3 regions of the Ensifer sp. VA4 genome follow, and region 2 is predicted to be linked to each of the others. Evidence: predicted binding sites of a transcription regulator. Region 2 holds the regulator's gene; each other region holds the start of a gene.

Evidence for each region. Region 2 encodes LexA, which represses DNA repair genes until DNA is damaged. Its sites were predicted from a motif close to TGTTCNNNNTGTGTTCNG; they were not measured.
Region 1: a site for LexA is predicted at 1,505-1,522, ahead of radA (DNA repair protein RadA). Genes of this name have one in related genera too.
Region 3: a site for LexA is predicted at 3,038-3,055, ahead of AC0C6X_RS03380 (DNA recombination protein RmuC). Genes of this name have one in related genera too.

Annotation. Positions count from the first base shown of each region.
Region 1 covers NZ_JBVQPO010000005.1:331,122-336,194, forward strand. Annotated here, with positions in the region: gene AC0C6X_RS10990 (AraC family transcriptional regulator) at 1-177, opposite strand, end outside; gene alr (alanine racemase) at 328-1,467, shown strand; gene radA (DNA repair protein RadA) at 1,625-3,028, shown strand; gene AC0C6X_RS11005 (CvpA family protein) at 3,361-3,984, shown strand; gene purF (amidophosphoribosyltransferase) at 4,130-5,073, shown strand, end outside.
Region 2 covers NZ_JBVQPO010000006.1:313,082-318,154, reverse strand. Annotated here, with positions in the region: gene AC0C6X_RS12905 (serine hydrolase domain-containing protein) at 1-567, shown strand, start outside; gene AC0C6X_RS12900 (acyltransferase family protein) at 598-1,680, shown strand; gene lexA (transcriptional repressor LexA) at 2,156-2,884, opposite strand; gene AC0C6X_RS12890 (hypothetical protein) at 3,202-3,498, opposite strand; tRNA gene AC0C6X_RS12885 (tRNA-Ser) at 3,732-3,821, opposite strand; gene AC0C6X_RS12880 (septal ring lytic transglycosylase RlpA family protein) at 4,135-5,073, shown strand, end outside.
Region 3 covers NZ_JBVQPO010000002.1:87,521-92,593, reverse strand. Annotated here, with positions in the region: gene AC0C6X_RS03390 (methyl-accepting chemotaxis protein) at 1-461, opposite strand, end outside; gene AC0C6X_RS03385 (ribokinase) at 864-1,763, opposite strand; gene AC0C6X_RS03380 (DNA recombination protein RmuC) at 1,812-3,005, opposite strand; gene def (peptide deformylase) at 3,157-3,681, shown strand; gene fmt (methionyl-tRNA formyltransferase) at 3,848-4,783, shown strand; gene truA (tRNA pseudouridine(38-40) synthase TruA) at 4,783-5,073, shown strand, end outside.

The DNA of each region.
Region 1 (5,073 bases), on a different contig from region 2:
CGCCTCGATCGCACCGATGCTGAAGGTCTCGTGCGCATGCGGCGCGAATTCGTGGGTGATGAAGGTCGCCGTCAGGCATTCCATCCCCATGAAACGAGCATCCCGCCAGAAGCGCGTGCGTTCGGCGCCCTCAATCGGCGTGTCATCGATGGCCTGTTGCTGCGAAATCGTCTGCATGCGGGAAACATAGTGGTCCGAGGCGACCCCGTCTTGCACAAAAGTGCTTGGTTCCCGACACAGCCCGCGTGGACGTGCGACAGGCGAGCATTTGCGACCATGGGCCGTTGGCTGTATTGCTCTTCGTATCGTCCACGCAGAGTGTCCGGCATGCTTCCTCCCGAATTCCTTTCCGCCTCCAACCGCCTCACCATCGATCTCGGTGCGCTTGCCGACAATTGGCGGGCGATGAATGCCCTCTCCGGCAAGGCGCGGGCGGCAGCGGTCTTGAAGGCGAACGCCTACGGGCTCGGCATCGAACACGCCGCCCCCACCCTCTATGCGGCCGGCGCGCGCGACTTTTTCGTTGCCAATGCCGAGGAAGGTGCCGAGCTGCGGCCACTCGTTCCGGAGGGCCGCATCTACATTCTCGCCGGCATGTGGCCGGGAAACGAAGAGCTCTTTTTCGACAATGATCTCGTGCCCATCATCAATTCCGAGGAACAGCTTGCGGTGTTCATGGCCGCGCTTTCCGAACGCGGTGATCACCCCTGTGTCCTGCATGTCGATACCGGCATGAACCGGTTGGGCCTCTCGGTCGAGGCCGCCGTGGCGCTTGCCAACGACCCGGCGCGGCCCGCAAGCTTCTCGCCCGTCTTGGTCATGAGCCACCTCGCCTGCGCCGACGAACCGCAGCATCCGTTGAACGCCTACCAGCTCGCGCGTTTCCGCGAGGCAACCGCTGCGTACGAGGGTGTCGATGCCAGCCTTGCAAACTCCGGCGGCGTCTTCCTGGGCGCCGACTATCACTTCGAGCTCACCCGACCGGGCATTGCCGTCTATGGCGGCGAGGCGGTCAACGATGCCGTCAACCCGATGACGCCTGTCGTGACCGCCGAAGCCAGGATCATCCAGATTCGCGAAGTTGCCGCCGGAGGCACGGCCAGTTACGGCGCCTCCGCCCGCTTCGACAGGGACAGCCGCATCGCCACCGTCGCGGTCGGCTACGCCGATGGCTACCATCGCTCGGTTTCCGGCGGCGGCGTGACTCTGCGGCAGGCAACACCATCAGGGGCATTCGGCTTCCTGCACGGCAAGCGCGTGCCGCATGTGGGTCGCGTCACCATGGACCTCAGCCTGTTCGACGTCACCGACCTTCCGGCGGGCGCAGCACGCCCGGGCGATTACATCGAGCTCTTCGGCCGCAACATCGCCATTGACGACGTTGCGCGCGCCGGCGGTACGATCGGTTACGAACTGCTGACCAGCCTCGGACATCGCTACATCAGGAACTATGTCGGCGCCGTATGACACGGCTTTGCCGCAAATTCCTTGCGGCCTTCGCTAAAATTCACCTTTTGTTCCGCGTTTCGCGGCATTATGTGACGACAAAGGTGAATCTCCTGTCACTGACGGCATCGCCCCGCGCGGCCGCCGGTGGCCCTCCAGATTTCGAAAGTCGATGCCGATGGCGAAAGCCCGCACACAATTCATCTGCCAGAACTGTGGCACCGTCCACACCCGCTGGGCGGGCAAATGCGAAGGCTGCGGCGAGTGGAACACTATCGTCGAGGAGGATCCGACGGCCGGCATCGGCGGCGGTCCGTCGCGCGCGCCGAAGAAGGGACGCCCGGTGGCGCTCACCACGCTTTCGGGCGATATCGAAGATGCACCCCGCGTCCAGACCGGAATTTCGGAATTGGACCGGGTGACCGGCGGCGGTTTCGTGCGCGGCTCGGCATTGCTCGTCGGCGGCGATCCCGGGATCGGCAAATCGACGGTGCTGATGCAGGCGGCCGCAGCACTATCGCGCCGCAAGCACCGCGTCATCTATGTCTCCGGCGAAGAGGCGGTGGCGCAGGTGCGGCTGCGTGCGCAGCGCCTGGGTGCGGCTGACAGCGACGTGCTGCTTGCCGCGGAGACCAATGTCGAGGACATCCTCGCGACGCTCGCCGAGGGCAAACGTCCGGACCTCGTCATCATCGACTCGATCCAGACGCTCTGGAGCGACATCGTCGATTCGGCGCCCGGCACGGTGACCCAGGTTCGGACCGGCGTGCAGGCGATGATCCGCTTTGCCAAGCAGACGGGAACCGCCGTCGTTCTCGTCGGCCATGTCACCAAGGAGGGGCAGATCGCCGGCCCGCGCGTCGTCGAGCACATGGTCGATGCGGTGCTCTATTTCGAAGGCGACCGCGGTCACCACTATCGCATTCTACGCACCGTCAAGAACCGCTTCGGCCCGACCGACGAGATCGGCGTCTTCGAGATGTCCGACAAGGGCCTGCGCGAAGTGGCCAATCCGTCCGAGCTGTTTCTCGGCGAGCGAAACGAGAAATCGCCGGGCGCGGCTGTCTTTGCCGGCATGGAAGGCACGCGCCCTGTTCTCGTCGAAGTCCAGGCCCTCGTCGCGCCGACTTCGCTCGGCACGCCGCGGCGCGCCGTCGTCGGCTGGGACTCCGCCCGGCTGTCGATGATCCTCGCCGTACTCGAGGCCCATTGCGGCGTTCGGCTCGGCCAGCACGATGTCTATCTCAATATCGCCGGCGGTTACCGCATTTCGGAGCCGGCCGCCGATCTAGCTGTGGCTTCCGCACTGGTTTCGTCGCTTGCCGGGCTTGCCCTTCCAGCAGATTGCGTCTATTTCGGCGAAGTCAGCTTGTCGGGAGCCATCCGGCCGGTTGCGCATACCGCACAACGCCTTAAAGAAGCCGAGAAACTCGGGTTCTCGCAGGCGGTGCTGCCATTCGCTTCCACCGAATTGCCGAAAAACGGCAATGGCCGATGGAGCGAAATGGAGAGTTTGCCGGATCTGGTGGCGCGCATCGCGGGATCGCGAAACGCGCTGAGGCCGGTGGAAGAGGCAGACTGAGGAAGCGGATGCCGCAGACCGCCCCTACTGCATGGTTCCCTAAATCGGAATCGATTTAGGGGCAAAACTAGGCAGCAGGTCTATGTGCTACAGCGACCTTTGCGCGCCCGAAAGGACGCGCGGCGCTGTAGGGGCCGCGAAAAGGCTGCAAATGCCCTACTGCATGTGTTCTTTGATCGTAGCCGATCAAAGGACAAAAACATGCAGCACATCAAAGTGGTACAGCGACCTTTGCGCGTCTAATGAGACGCGCGGCGCTGTAACATCAGGCAGGGCCGATGGCGGATAGGCTTGAGGAGACCCGGACGAACCGGGTCCGGAGTAAGGACAAAATGCCCATTACAATTCTCGACGGTATCGTTCTCGGCGTCGCCCTGTTTTCCGCAATCCTGGCCATGGTTCGAGGCTTCTCGCGCGAAGTGCTCTCGGTCGCGAGCTGGGTGGGTGCGGCCGCAGCCGCCTATTTCCTCTACCCGCAGCTTCTGCCCTACGCCAAGCAGTACACCAACAGCGATACCGTCGCATTGATCGGATCGGCGGCGGTGATCTTCCTGGTCGCGCTGATCATCATTTCCTTCATCACCATGCGGATTGCCGATTTCATCATCGACAGCCGCATCGGCGCGCTCGACCGCACCCTTGGCTTCCTGTTCGGTGCCGCCCGCGGCATCCTTCTGGTGGTCGTCGCCATGCTGTTCTTCAACTGGCTCGTGGCTCCGCAGCAGCAGCCGACCTGGGTCACCCAGGCGAAATCGAAGCCGCTGCTCGACAATCTCGGCAACAAGCTGATCGCGCTGCTGCCTGAAGAAGCCGACGCCACCATTCTCGACCGTCTGCGCGGCAAGGACACGACCGGCGAAGGTGAAGGCGAAGCGCCGGCGGCCAACCCCGGCCAGGCGCCGTCGACGACGCCCGAGCAGGCGCCTGCCGACGACGCACCGGCCACCAACGGCTGAGACAGGAACGATTTGCCGACAAAGCCCGCCCCGCGGGCTTTGTCCTTTTGGGGAATAACGCTTGCAGCCGTTTTCAGCTAAGATCGCTTGAAGACGGCGGGCCTGATCACGATATGCGCACCGGTACGGAGCAAAGGCGACTGTGATGACCGATCTGAGATCCATGGAAATCCACGATGAACTCGAAGGCGATACGCTACACGAAGAGTGCGGCGTCTTCGGCATATTGGGGCATTCGGACGCGGCGGCGCTGACGGCGCTCGGCCTGCATGCGCTCCAGCATCGCGGCCAGGAAGCGGCCGGCATCGTCACCTTCGACGGCAAGCAGTTCTACACCGAAAAGCGTATGGGCCTCGTCGGCGACCACTATACCGATCCGGCGACGCTGGCGAAGCTGCCGGGCTTCATATCGATCGGCCACACGCGCTACTCGACGACAGGCGAAGTGGCGCTGCGCAACGTCCAGCCGCTTTTTGCCGAGCTCGAAGTCGGCGGCATCGCAATTGCCCATAACGGCAACTTCACCAATGGCCTCACCCTCCGCCGGCAACTGATCGCCGACGGCGCTATCTGTCAGTCGACCTCCGACACCGAAGTCGTCCTGCATCTGATCGCCCGCTCCAAGCAGGCCTCCTCCTCCGACCGCTTCATCGACGCCATCCGCCAGATGGAAGGCGGCTATTCGATGTTGGCGATGACGCGCACCAAGCTGATCGCAGCACGCGACCCGATCGGCATCCGCCCGCTCGTCATGGGCGAGCTCGATGGCAAGCCGATCTTCTGCTCCGAGACCTGCGCGCTCGACATCATCGGCGCAACTTACGTTCGCGACGTCGAGAATGGCGAAGTGATCATCTGCGAGATCCAGCCTGACGGCTCGATCACCATCGATGCGCGCAAGCCCGAGATAACGCAGCCCGAGCGGCTCTGCCTGTTCGAATATGTCTATTTCGCGCGGCCGGATTCGGTCGTCGGCGGCCGCAGCATCTACGTGTCGCGCAAGAACATGGGCATCAACCTCGCGAAAGAATCGCCGATTGAGGCCGACGTGGTCGTTCCGGTGCCGGACGGCGGCACGCCGGCTGCCCT
Region 2 (5,073 bases):
GCCAAGATCAGCGGGATGTCTTACGAACGGTTTGTCCAAACGCGCGTCCTGAACCGCCTGGGCCTCAAGAGAACGGGCCTCATTAGCGAAGCACCCGCGGAGGTCCGTCATCACGTTGTCGGCATGGACGCGGCCAGGACGCACTTCAACCCGTCTGCCGGCTGGACGTCGACAGCCGAAGACCTCTACCGTTTCGCGTCGCGCGCCATCCGTGATACCGAGATTGCCACTCCTGTACCAGGCGAGTTTTCTGAACAGTCCTTCGGCCTCGGATGGTGGATATGGCAGCGCGGAACCGAGACCGATATCGCGCATACAGGAGCGCTGAACGGAACACGGGCAGTGGTCGCTCGCTCATCAGACGGAATCGTGATTGTCGCACTCTTCAACGGACGCGAAAAAGCCCGCGATTTGAGCCGTTTCGTTCGCATCCAGCATAGTCTCATCGACGCAGCCCGACGCGCCTATGAGCGCGCCTACAAAAGACGCAAATCCGGCTGGGCGCCTCGCAGGCTTATAACATCAGTCGACTACGGTGCCGACGGACGGATTACCACGCCGTGCTGATCCATGAGACATTCGGAGCGGGGCGGACGAGTGCAATCGTCTTCAGAGCAATACTTTGAAAAGCTGGATCACGTGCGAGCATTCGCCGCCTTCATGGTGTTCACTTGGCACTTCATCCATGCCGGCGGGGTCCCAGTAAATTACGTCCCGGCCTTGCCGCTGCTCTCATTGCTTGAGGAAGGCCATACGGGCGTTTCGCTATTCATGACGCTGAGCGGGTACCTGTTCGCCAAGCTGCTGGACGGCAGGCAGATCGACTATAAGAGCTTCCTGTGGAACCGAGCCCTTCGTCTGCTGCCTTTGTTGACGGTCGCACTGCTGCTGCAGGCGGCAGCCTGGATTGCCAACGGATCCTCGGTTCAAGCAGTCGCGACACAGATCGCGCTTGGAAGCATACTTCCAAGGTGGCCGAACGGTGCTTGGAGCATCGCCGTAGAATGGCACTTCTATCTGATCCTTCCCGCAATTCTCTTCCTGCGGCGATTGGTGGCCTTGATCCTGATCTTTACGGCGGTCGTGTTGCGCCTGAGCCTGTTTATAACCGGCTGGGAAATCCATCCAACCGCGTACTGGACAATCATCGGTCACTTCGACCAGTTCGTTGCCGGGATATATGTCTGGTATCTCTTCCGAGGTGAACGCGTGCGGCCCTTGGCAGTCCTTGCGGTCGCCATGGCGTTCGTCACCTTCTACCACTGGTTCAACATCAGCGGCGGTTTCTATGGGCCTCAAGCATCGCCCGTATGGATCTATCTTCCCGCCGCCGAGGCCGCGTTCTACGCCGTGATGATCGCCGCCTACGACGGATCGAAATTGAGTTTGCCTAAACGGCTATCGGCCTCGATTTCCTTCGTAGGCACGGTCTCCTATTCGATCTACCTGCTTCACTTTTGGTACTATGGCCCCGCTGCAAAAATGGTGACGCAGTATCTTGGTCTTCTGCCCTTTGGGCTTTCGCTTCTGTGTTCCCTGCTGGCTTTTGTGCTGTTCCTGCCGATCGCAGCACTCAGCTACCGATGCATCGAACAGCCGTTCTTGAAGCTCCGTACGAGATACGCGAGGCGTGGCCCTCATTTTAGGCCGGAGAACTCTTATACGGGTGCCCTGCGCTGAGATTCCCGGTCAGCCCCCACTTGTGGGCCAGAAAGCCCTCGACCTCCGGTCAGACTGTGATTGCTGGGCGTTGGTGAAGATGGCCTCGGCACTAAAGCAGGCGAGCCATGCAACCGCTGTAGTGGTCCGAGATTCCCGAGAACTGGCGAGGACGTAAACCCGACGGTACTGCTGCTCGTCGAGAAGAAGGATGCCCGTCGAGCATCATAGCCCAATCGCTGGCCGGGCTATAAACGCCCACGATGCGCCAAGAAGCCAGTGAAGGCGACGGATTGCCTGCGGTTTTCCGCGCCATAGACCCGAAGCCGTCATATACGACGCCATCCGAGAGTGACAGGCGGCGCTCCAACTCGACTGGGAGCCAAACCTCCCAGGCCGTTTGCCGGACCCTATACAAGATACGCAGACGCCGCCGATGTCCCGGAGAAGATATTGGGCAGCGAAAGGAGCTGCCGTTCCAGATCTTGTCCGGATGTCAGTGGTAGCGGCGGATCAGTCCGACGAGCTTGCCCTGGATCTTCACCCGATCGGGTCCGAAAATCCGTGTCTCGTAGGCGGGATTGGCGGCTTCGAGCGCAATCGACGCGCCCTTGCGCCGGAAGCGCTTCAGCGTCGCTTCCTCATCGTCCACGAGCGCCACGACAATATCGCCGGGATTGGCCGTGTTGCCATTGCGGATGATCACCGTGTCGCCGTCGAAGATGCCGGCTTCGATCATCGAGTCGCCCTTGACTTCGAGGGCGTAGTGTTCGCCGTTGCCGAGCATGTCGAGCGGAACGGTGATGTCATGCGTGTTGTTCTGGATGGCCGAGATCGGCACACCTGCAGCGATGCGGCCCATGACCGGCACGGACACCGAAGCGTTTTCAGCCGCTGGCGCCGGCTTTGGCAGTGCAGCAGGGGGAGGTGCTGCCGGTTTGCCGAGGCTTCCCTCGATCACGCTCGGGGAGAAGCCGCGGCGCGGCTGCTGCTGCTGGATGGATGCGTAGGCTTCCGGGAGCTTGATGACCTCGAGCGCACGGGCCCGGTTCGGCAGACGGCGAATGAACCCGCGTTCTTCGAGCGCCGTGATCAAGCGGTGGATGCCGGATTTCGACGCCAGCTCGAGCGCATCCTTCATTTCATCGAATGATGGCGGGACGCCCGACTCCTTCATGCGTTCGTGAATGAACAGAAGCAATTCCTGTTGCTTGCGGGTCAGCATGGCACGTCGCTCCAGAAGCGTGAAACAAATCAAGAACAGACACTATCTGTTCCATATGTGTTCTGCAAGTGCCTAAAATTCCGTGAATTCAGGCAATTGACGCGTCTGCGCGTATCAATCGGTCACTTTTACGGGAGCAAAGCGGGTTTGAGTGCGCGAAATAGGGCCTGCGGCGTGGCGCATGGCGAGACCGTGAGGTTGATTCGAACGATTCGTGATCGTTTTCGTGGAGCAGGCGAGCTGATCCGGTGTTCAGGTGGAATCGCTGTAAGCGGAAGGTACTAAAGCGACGTGCGTTCATCCGAACGCTCTTCGCTTTAGGCCGGCTGCGTGCTGGAGCAGGCGTCTTCGAATTCCTTCACCGTCTCGGGGGTGTTGTCTTCGGGAAGCACGGCGTCCGCCGCATCGGTCGCAACAGCTGTGTCGCCGTCATAGACGAACGACTGGATGTAGAACGCAATCGCGCCCTTCCACACTTTGCGTCCGTCGATCTGATGGCAGGGAACGGCGGTTTCGAAATCGGTCTGCAGTTCGTCAACCGTGGCGGCGCTGAGCTTGATGTCAGGCATATTGGGCGATGCGACTATCGAAGCGAGGAGGAGGGCGGCGAGCACGGTGATCGTCCACTTTGATGCAAGGGTGGGACTACGGGGCGGTTAACGATGTGAACCGCGCTTTCGTTCCGGTGTCCAGCAAGCCTGGCGATCACTCTGACGTGTTCAACAGCTCTTTGAGTGTAAGCTGTGGCTGTTTTACGTCACGTGCCCGACGCGCAAAGGCCGCAGGGCTTTGCAGCAGCGGCGCGCTGCGGCAAGGGGGGCGGCGTCAGCGTATTTCCAAGGGGGAATGGCGGACAGGGTGGGATTCGAACCCACGGTACGGTTTCCCGTACGCTGGTTTTCAAGACCAGAGCCTTAAACCACTCGGCCACCTGTCCTTGCCTGAAGCCGGCAGCTAACGGCTTTCGGGCACGGCGTTATTGCGCGAAGCTCCGTCGCTTTGCAAGATTTAAGATGCATCGCCGAAGGATTTTCTCGGTGGCCCGGTATTAGAGCGCGGGCCCGCTCTGCCGGTAACCATCTGTAAACCATAACGCATGAAATCCGGCGTTGATCTGTGGATGAGTTCGCATTTTTGCCGTGTTGCTGTCATGTTTGATCGACTGTTCCGTTTCGGGACGCCGAGATTTCCGCTGGGGGCATGAGCGGAAGGTTTCGAGTACGGCTTATTCGATCGATGTTGTGGGACAGATGACATCCAGTAAAAATGCGGCATATCTGGTCAAGGGACTGCGCCTTGCGGCAGTCCCCATGCTGTGCGTAACGCTTGCGGCCTGCGGATCCACGTCGAGCATCAAGAAGTCCAAGTCGCGCAGCAAGGAATACTTCGCCGAATCCGTTTATGGCGTGAAGGCGAGCCCGCGCGTTGCGACTGGAAACAGTATTCCGAAGGGCGGCGGACGTTACCAGGTCGGCAAGGCCTATCAAGTCAAGGGCAAGTGGTATCAGCCGAAGGAGGACTTCGGCTACAACAAGACCGGTGTCGCCTCCTGGTATGGCTCGGCGTTTCACGGCCGCCTGACTGCCAACGGCGAGGTCTACGACAAGGCGCACCTGTCCGCCGCGCACCCGACATTCCCGCTGCCGAGCTATGCGCGCGTCACCAATATGGAAAATGGCGCGTCGGTGATCGTGCGCGTCAACGACCGTGGCCCCTATGAATACGGCCGCATCATCGACGTTTCCTCGAAGACGGCCGACATGCTCGACATCAAGCGCAAGGGCAGCGCGAAAGTGCGCGTACAATATGTCGGCCGCGCGCCGCTTGAAGGCAACGACATGCCCTATCTGATGGCTTCCTATGTCCAGAAGGGCGAACGGGGCCCGAGCGTGATGCCGGAAGGCCAGATCGCAACCGGCGTGATGGTTGCGTCGAACGAGCCGTTCCGCAATCAGAGCCTCGGCACGCTCACCGTTCCCGCAAAGGCTTCGCTTGACGTCGGCGAACCGGTGACGGCACTTGCCGCGCCCGTGCCGCAGTTCGCTCAGCCAGAGTCGCTGAACGAGTTCGTGGTGCTCCCGGAGATCGGCCCGATCCCGCGTGAGCGGCCGGAATTCATCCCGATGCCCGACGGCAACATGGCCTATGCGGCCGCCTATTACGAAGTTCGCGTCAGCGACGCCGAATCG
Region 3 (5,073 bases), on a different contig from region 2:
GTGGAGTATTGGATTTCATTGGTGCGGCTCTTCGACCAGTAGGGCGTGAAGATGCCCTGGTCGTTGGCGCCCAGTTCCTTGTTGTTGACGACGTCCTCCTGGCGACCGTCAAAGGCCTTGGGCTCCTCCGCGAACCAGCTCCCGAAGGCGAAGGGGTTCTGTTCCAGGTTCGCCCTGAGAATGTTGATCACCCCGGCGCGCTCCAGCGACTTTTCGGCATGCGCGCGGCCGAGAATGCCGGCCATCGAGCGGGCAGCGCTTGCAAGTTCGCCAACGTCACCGGCGATGGTTGAGGCGATTGCCCGGGCTTCACCGCTCGCCTGTTCGAGGACCAGCGTTTCGACGCGATCCTGGGTCTGGGAAATGAGAACGAAATTCGAGGCGAGCAGGACAAGTGCGATCGTGCCGCCTGTCACCGCGATCAGTTTGGTCGCCAGCGATTTGGCTTGGAACTTGAACATGAAATCCTCACGTGCTGGGAGGTCCGCAGGCTTCACCTGCGGCGGACGCATTTCGCAATGGGGGTGAACTCCATCATGGAGCGTCAGATGCCGACCGGCATGTTGGAGGCGACCGGGTCTTTCGAGCCGGCTCTCTCAGGGTCCTGAATAGACTGGAGAATCTTAAGATAGGGCCAACGCGGACGCTGTTTTACCTGTTGCTTTGATAAAATTGCGCGCAAAGTTTTATTTCCGCGACATCGGCTGTCTGGATTGCGCAAGCGGTAATTTCGAGGGGCGAAAACAACGTAATGTGAGAGCGCGGTAAAGAAAAAGCGCGGGCAGATTTCCGCCCGCGCCAAGCGCGATTTTGCGAAGCGTTGGTTTGTGTGTCCGGCCGATCCGGCTCAAACCCATCGCGAACTAGAGGCGCGCCGCGACTTCCGAAGCAAGCGGGATCGAGGGCTGTGCGCCGCGCTTCAGGCAGGCGAGCGAACCGGCAACGGCCGCACGGCGCAGCGCATCGGGGAAGGCGATGCCGGCATCGAGGCTGGCGGCGAGGTAGCCACAAAAGGTATCGCCGGCGCCGACGGTGTCGACCGGCTCGATCTTCAGGCCCTTGGCTCGCTGGATCTCGCCCTCATGCACGGCGACGACGCCTTCGGCGCCGAGCGTGACGATGACCGTCTGCCCCGTTTCGGCATGGAGCGCCTTCATCGCCTCCTCGCGTTCGGCGCTGTTGATGCCGCTCCTGCCGGCGAGCAGTTCGAACTCGGTCTCGTTGGCAATGACGATATCGGCCATGCGGCCGAGGCGGGCTGCGTCCGGCGTCAGCGGGGCGATGTTGATGACCGAGCGCACGCCCTTCTGTTTGGCTGCGGTGAGCGCCTTCTCGACAGATGCCGCCGGAATTTCGAGCTGCAGCATCAGCGTGTCGCCGGGCTTCATGCCGTCGACGGCCTTCACCGCATCGGCCTCGTCGACCGTCGCATTGGCGCTGGCGACGACGACGATGACGTTTTCACCGTCGCCACCGACGAGGATGTGCGCGGTGCCGGTCGGCCCGTTTACCGTCTTGGTCAGCGACAGGTCGGTGCCGGCGCCCTTCAGCAGTTCCAGCGCGCCGTCGGCGAAACTGTCGGCGCCAACTGCGCCCGCCATCTGCACCGTCGCGCCGGCCCGTCGTGCGGCAAGCGCCTGATTGGCGCCCTTGCCGCCGGCGGCGGTCGAGAAGCCCGTTCCGGCGACGGTCTCGCCGGGCTTTGGAAGGCGTGCGGTGGTGGCGATCAGGTCCATGTTGATGGACCCAAAAACAGTGATCATGTGAACATCCTGTTGGCTGGCAAAGTGGGCGGAGAGTGCCCGACTGCGTCAGTCCTCGTCAACCACCCGCAGGCGCAATTGCCCGACGCGGTTGTCGACAGCGGCACGCTCACCGCTTGCTTCCCGCGTGCCACCCTCGGCCTCGAGCTCGAGTGCCTCGATCTTGGCGCCGCGGCGCGTCAACTTGCTGGAGGAAACCAGAATGTCCTCGACATCCTTCTGGCTCATGGCGAAGTGGCCCTGAAGCTTGCGCACGCGCTCGTCAAGACGGCCCAGATCCTCCATCAACCTGGCGACTTCGCCCTGGATCAGATGCGCTTGCTCACGCATGCGCGCATCCTTGAGGATCGCCTGGATCACCTGGATCGAGAGCAGCAGAAGCGATGGCGAAACGATCACGACCCGCTGGCGATGCGCCTTCTGCACGATCGCTTCGAAGTGCTCGTGGATGTCGGCGAAGATCGATTCCGACGGCACGAAGAGAAAGGCGGTGTCCTGCGTTTCTCCTGATATCAGATATTTGCTGGCGATATCGCGTATGTGCGTTTCCATGTCGCGGCGGAAGAGCAGGGCGATCTGCTGGCGACGCTCCGAGGTTTCTGCATCGCGCATCGCATTCCAGGCCTCCAGCGGAAACTTGGCGTCGATGACGAGCGGCGGCTGGCCGTTCGGCATGCGGATGGTGCAGTCGGGTCGTGCGCCGTTCGACAACGTCGTCTGGAATTCAAAGGCGCCCATCGGCAGCCCGTCGGCGATGATCGCCTCCATGCGGGACTGGCCAAAGGCGCCACGCGTCTGCTTGTTCGACAGGATCGCCTGCAAACCGGCCATGTCCTTGGCCAGCGACTGGATGTTGTTCTGGGCGGTGTCGATGACCGCCAGCCGCTCCTGAAGCCGCCTGAGGTTCTCATGCGTCGCCTTCGTCTGCTCGGTGATCGATGCGCCGATGCGGTGCGTCATGCCGTCGATGCGCTGGCTGAGCGTCTGGTTGAGCTCCGCCTGGCGCGCGCCGAAAACCTCGGCCATGGCGGCGACCCGTCCCTGCATCTCCGTTTGCGCCGCAAGCAGCATCGCCATCTGTTCCTGACGCTCCTCGTCGCGGGTATCCCGCCGCCGCGCAAGCGCCATCAGCGCAGCGACGATCATCACAAGCCCGGCGGCAATCGCGAGATGGCCCAGGGTGATCGGCAAAGTGCCGACGAAAAACAGCGGTTGGGCAAGAGGGAGGGGCGCAGGTTCCATGCGCCAAACCTAACAGATTCTCTCGTGAAGTGTAGATCAAAACGAGAACATTTGCGTGTAGCGGTTAACGCCACGCGAAGCGCGAGCGGGTGGCGCAGGCAGCAAGGCAATTTCCTTGCGCGCCGATGGAAAGATCGGCTATGGGAGCAGCATGACGATCAAGCCGCTTATCATCCTTCCCGATCCTGTGCTTCGGCAGGTTTCCACGCCGATCGAAACCATCGACGCGGACATCCGCCGTCTGGCCGATGACATGCTCGAAACCATGTACGACGCCCCCGGCATCGGTCTTGCCGCGATCCAGATCGGTGTCGCCAAGCGCATGCTGGTGCTCGACGTATCGAAGGAGGGCGAGGAGAAGACGCCGTTGGTCTTCATCAACCCCGAGATCGTCGCTTCGTCCGATGCGCGTTCGGTTTACGAGGAAGGCTGCCTGTCGATCCCGGATTATTACGCCGAGGTCGAGCGCCCGGCTTCGATCACCGTCAAGCATCTCGATCGTGACGGCAAGGAGCAGACGATCGAGGCCGATGGCCTGCTCGCCACCTGCCTGCAGCACGAGATCGATCACCTGAACGGCGTACTGTTCATCGATCATATTTCCAAGCTCAAGCGCGACATGGTGATCCGCAAGTTTACCAAGGCCGCCAAGACCCGCGGCGCGAAGGCGATCTGAGGCGCCGAACGGGCAGCGGCCGAGACATATCGCGCCGAGGGCTTGATTTGCAGGCGGGAAACCCGTTTGAAGGGGCCTGAATCTCTGGAGCAATTCCGGGAAAAGTGTGAAACGGTTTTCCGTCCGGAATTGCGCAATTTGAACTGAGAGGACGGAGTTCACCGCCTTGTCGCTTCGCATCATTTTCATGGGCACGCCGGAGTTTTCGGTGCCGACGCTGGCAGCACTCGCCGAAGCCGGCCATGAGATCGTCGCCGTCTACACGCAGCCGCCGCGACCGGGCGGTCGCCGCGGGCTCGATTTGCAGAAATCGCCGGTACACCAGGCGGCGGAGCTGCTGGGCGTTCCCGTGCTGACACCGGTCAACTTCAAGGACGAAGCGGATCGTCAGACCTTCCGCGACTTCGACGCCGATGTCGCCGTGGTCGTCGCCTATGGTCTGCTTTTGCCAGAGGCGATTCTCACCGGCACCAAATACGGCTGCTACAACGGCCACGCCTCGCTTCTGCCGCGCTGGCGCGGGGCGGCGCCCATCCAGCGCGCGATCATGGCCGGCGATCATGAGACCGGCATGATGGTGATGAAGATGGACAAGGGGCTCGACACCGGCCCGGTTGCGCTGACCAAGGCGGTCCAGATCGGCGAGACGATGACGGCGGGCGAGTTGCACGACCGGCTGATGCAGGTCGGCGCTACCCTGATGCGGGAGGCGATGGCGAAGCTCGCGGCCGGCGATCTGCCGCTGACGGAGCAAGCCAAAAAAGGCGTCGTCTACGCCCAGAAGATCAGCAAGGCGGAAACCCACATCGACTTCGCCCGTCCTGCCCGCGAGGTGCACGACCATATCCGCGGCCTGTCGCCCTTCCCGGGTGCCTGGTTCGAGCTCGGGATCGCCGGCAAGCCGGAACGCATCAAGGTGCTGAACTCCGAGCCGGCTCCAGGCTCCGGCGAGCCCGGCACGGTGCTCGACGACAACCTCACGATTGCCTGCTCCGAAGGTGCGGTGCGGCTTACACGCCTGCAGCGCGCCGGCGGCAAGGCGCTCGGCGCCGCCGACTTCCTGCGTGGAACGCCGGTGGCCGCCGGTACGAGGGTCGGCTGATGCCGCGGTTCAAGCTGACCGTCGAATATGACGGCTCGGACTATGTCGGCTGGCAGCGGCAGGACAACGGTCAATCCGTGCAGGGAGCGATCGAAAAGGCGATCCTGTCCTTGACCGGCGAGACCGTCTCGATCCGCGGCGCGGGCCGTACGGATTCTGGCGTCCACGCCAGCGGCCAGGTCATGCATGCCGATCTCACGCGGCCATGGAAACCCTATACGCTGCGCAACGCGCTGAACGCACATCTGGGGCTTGCCGGCGAGCGGGTGGCGATCCTGGAAGCCGAAGAA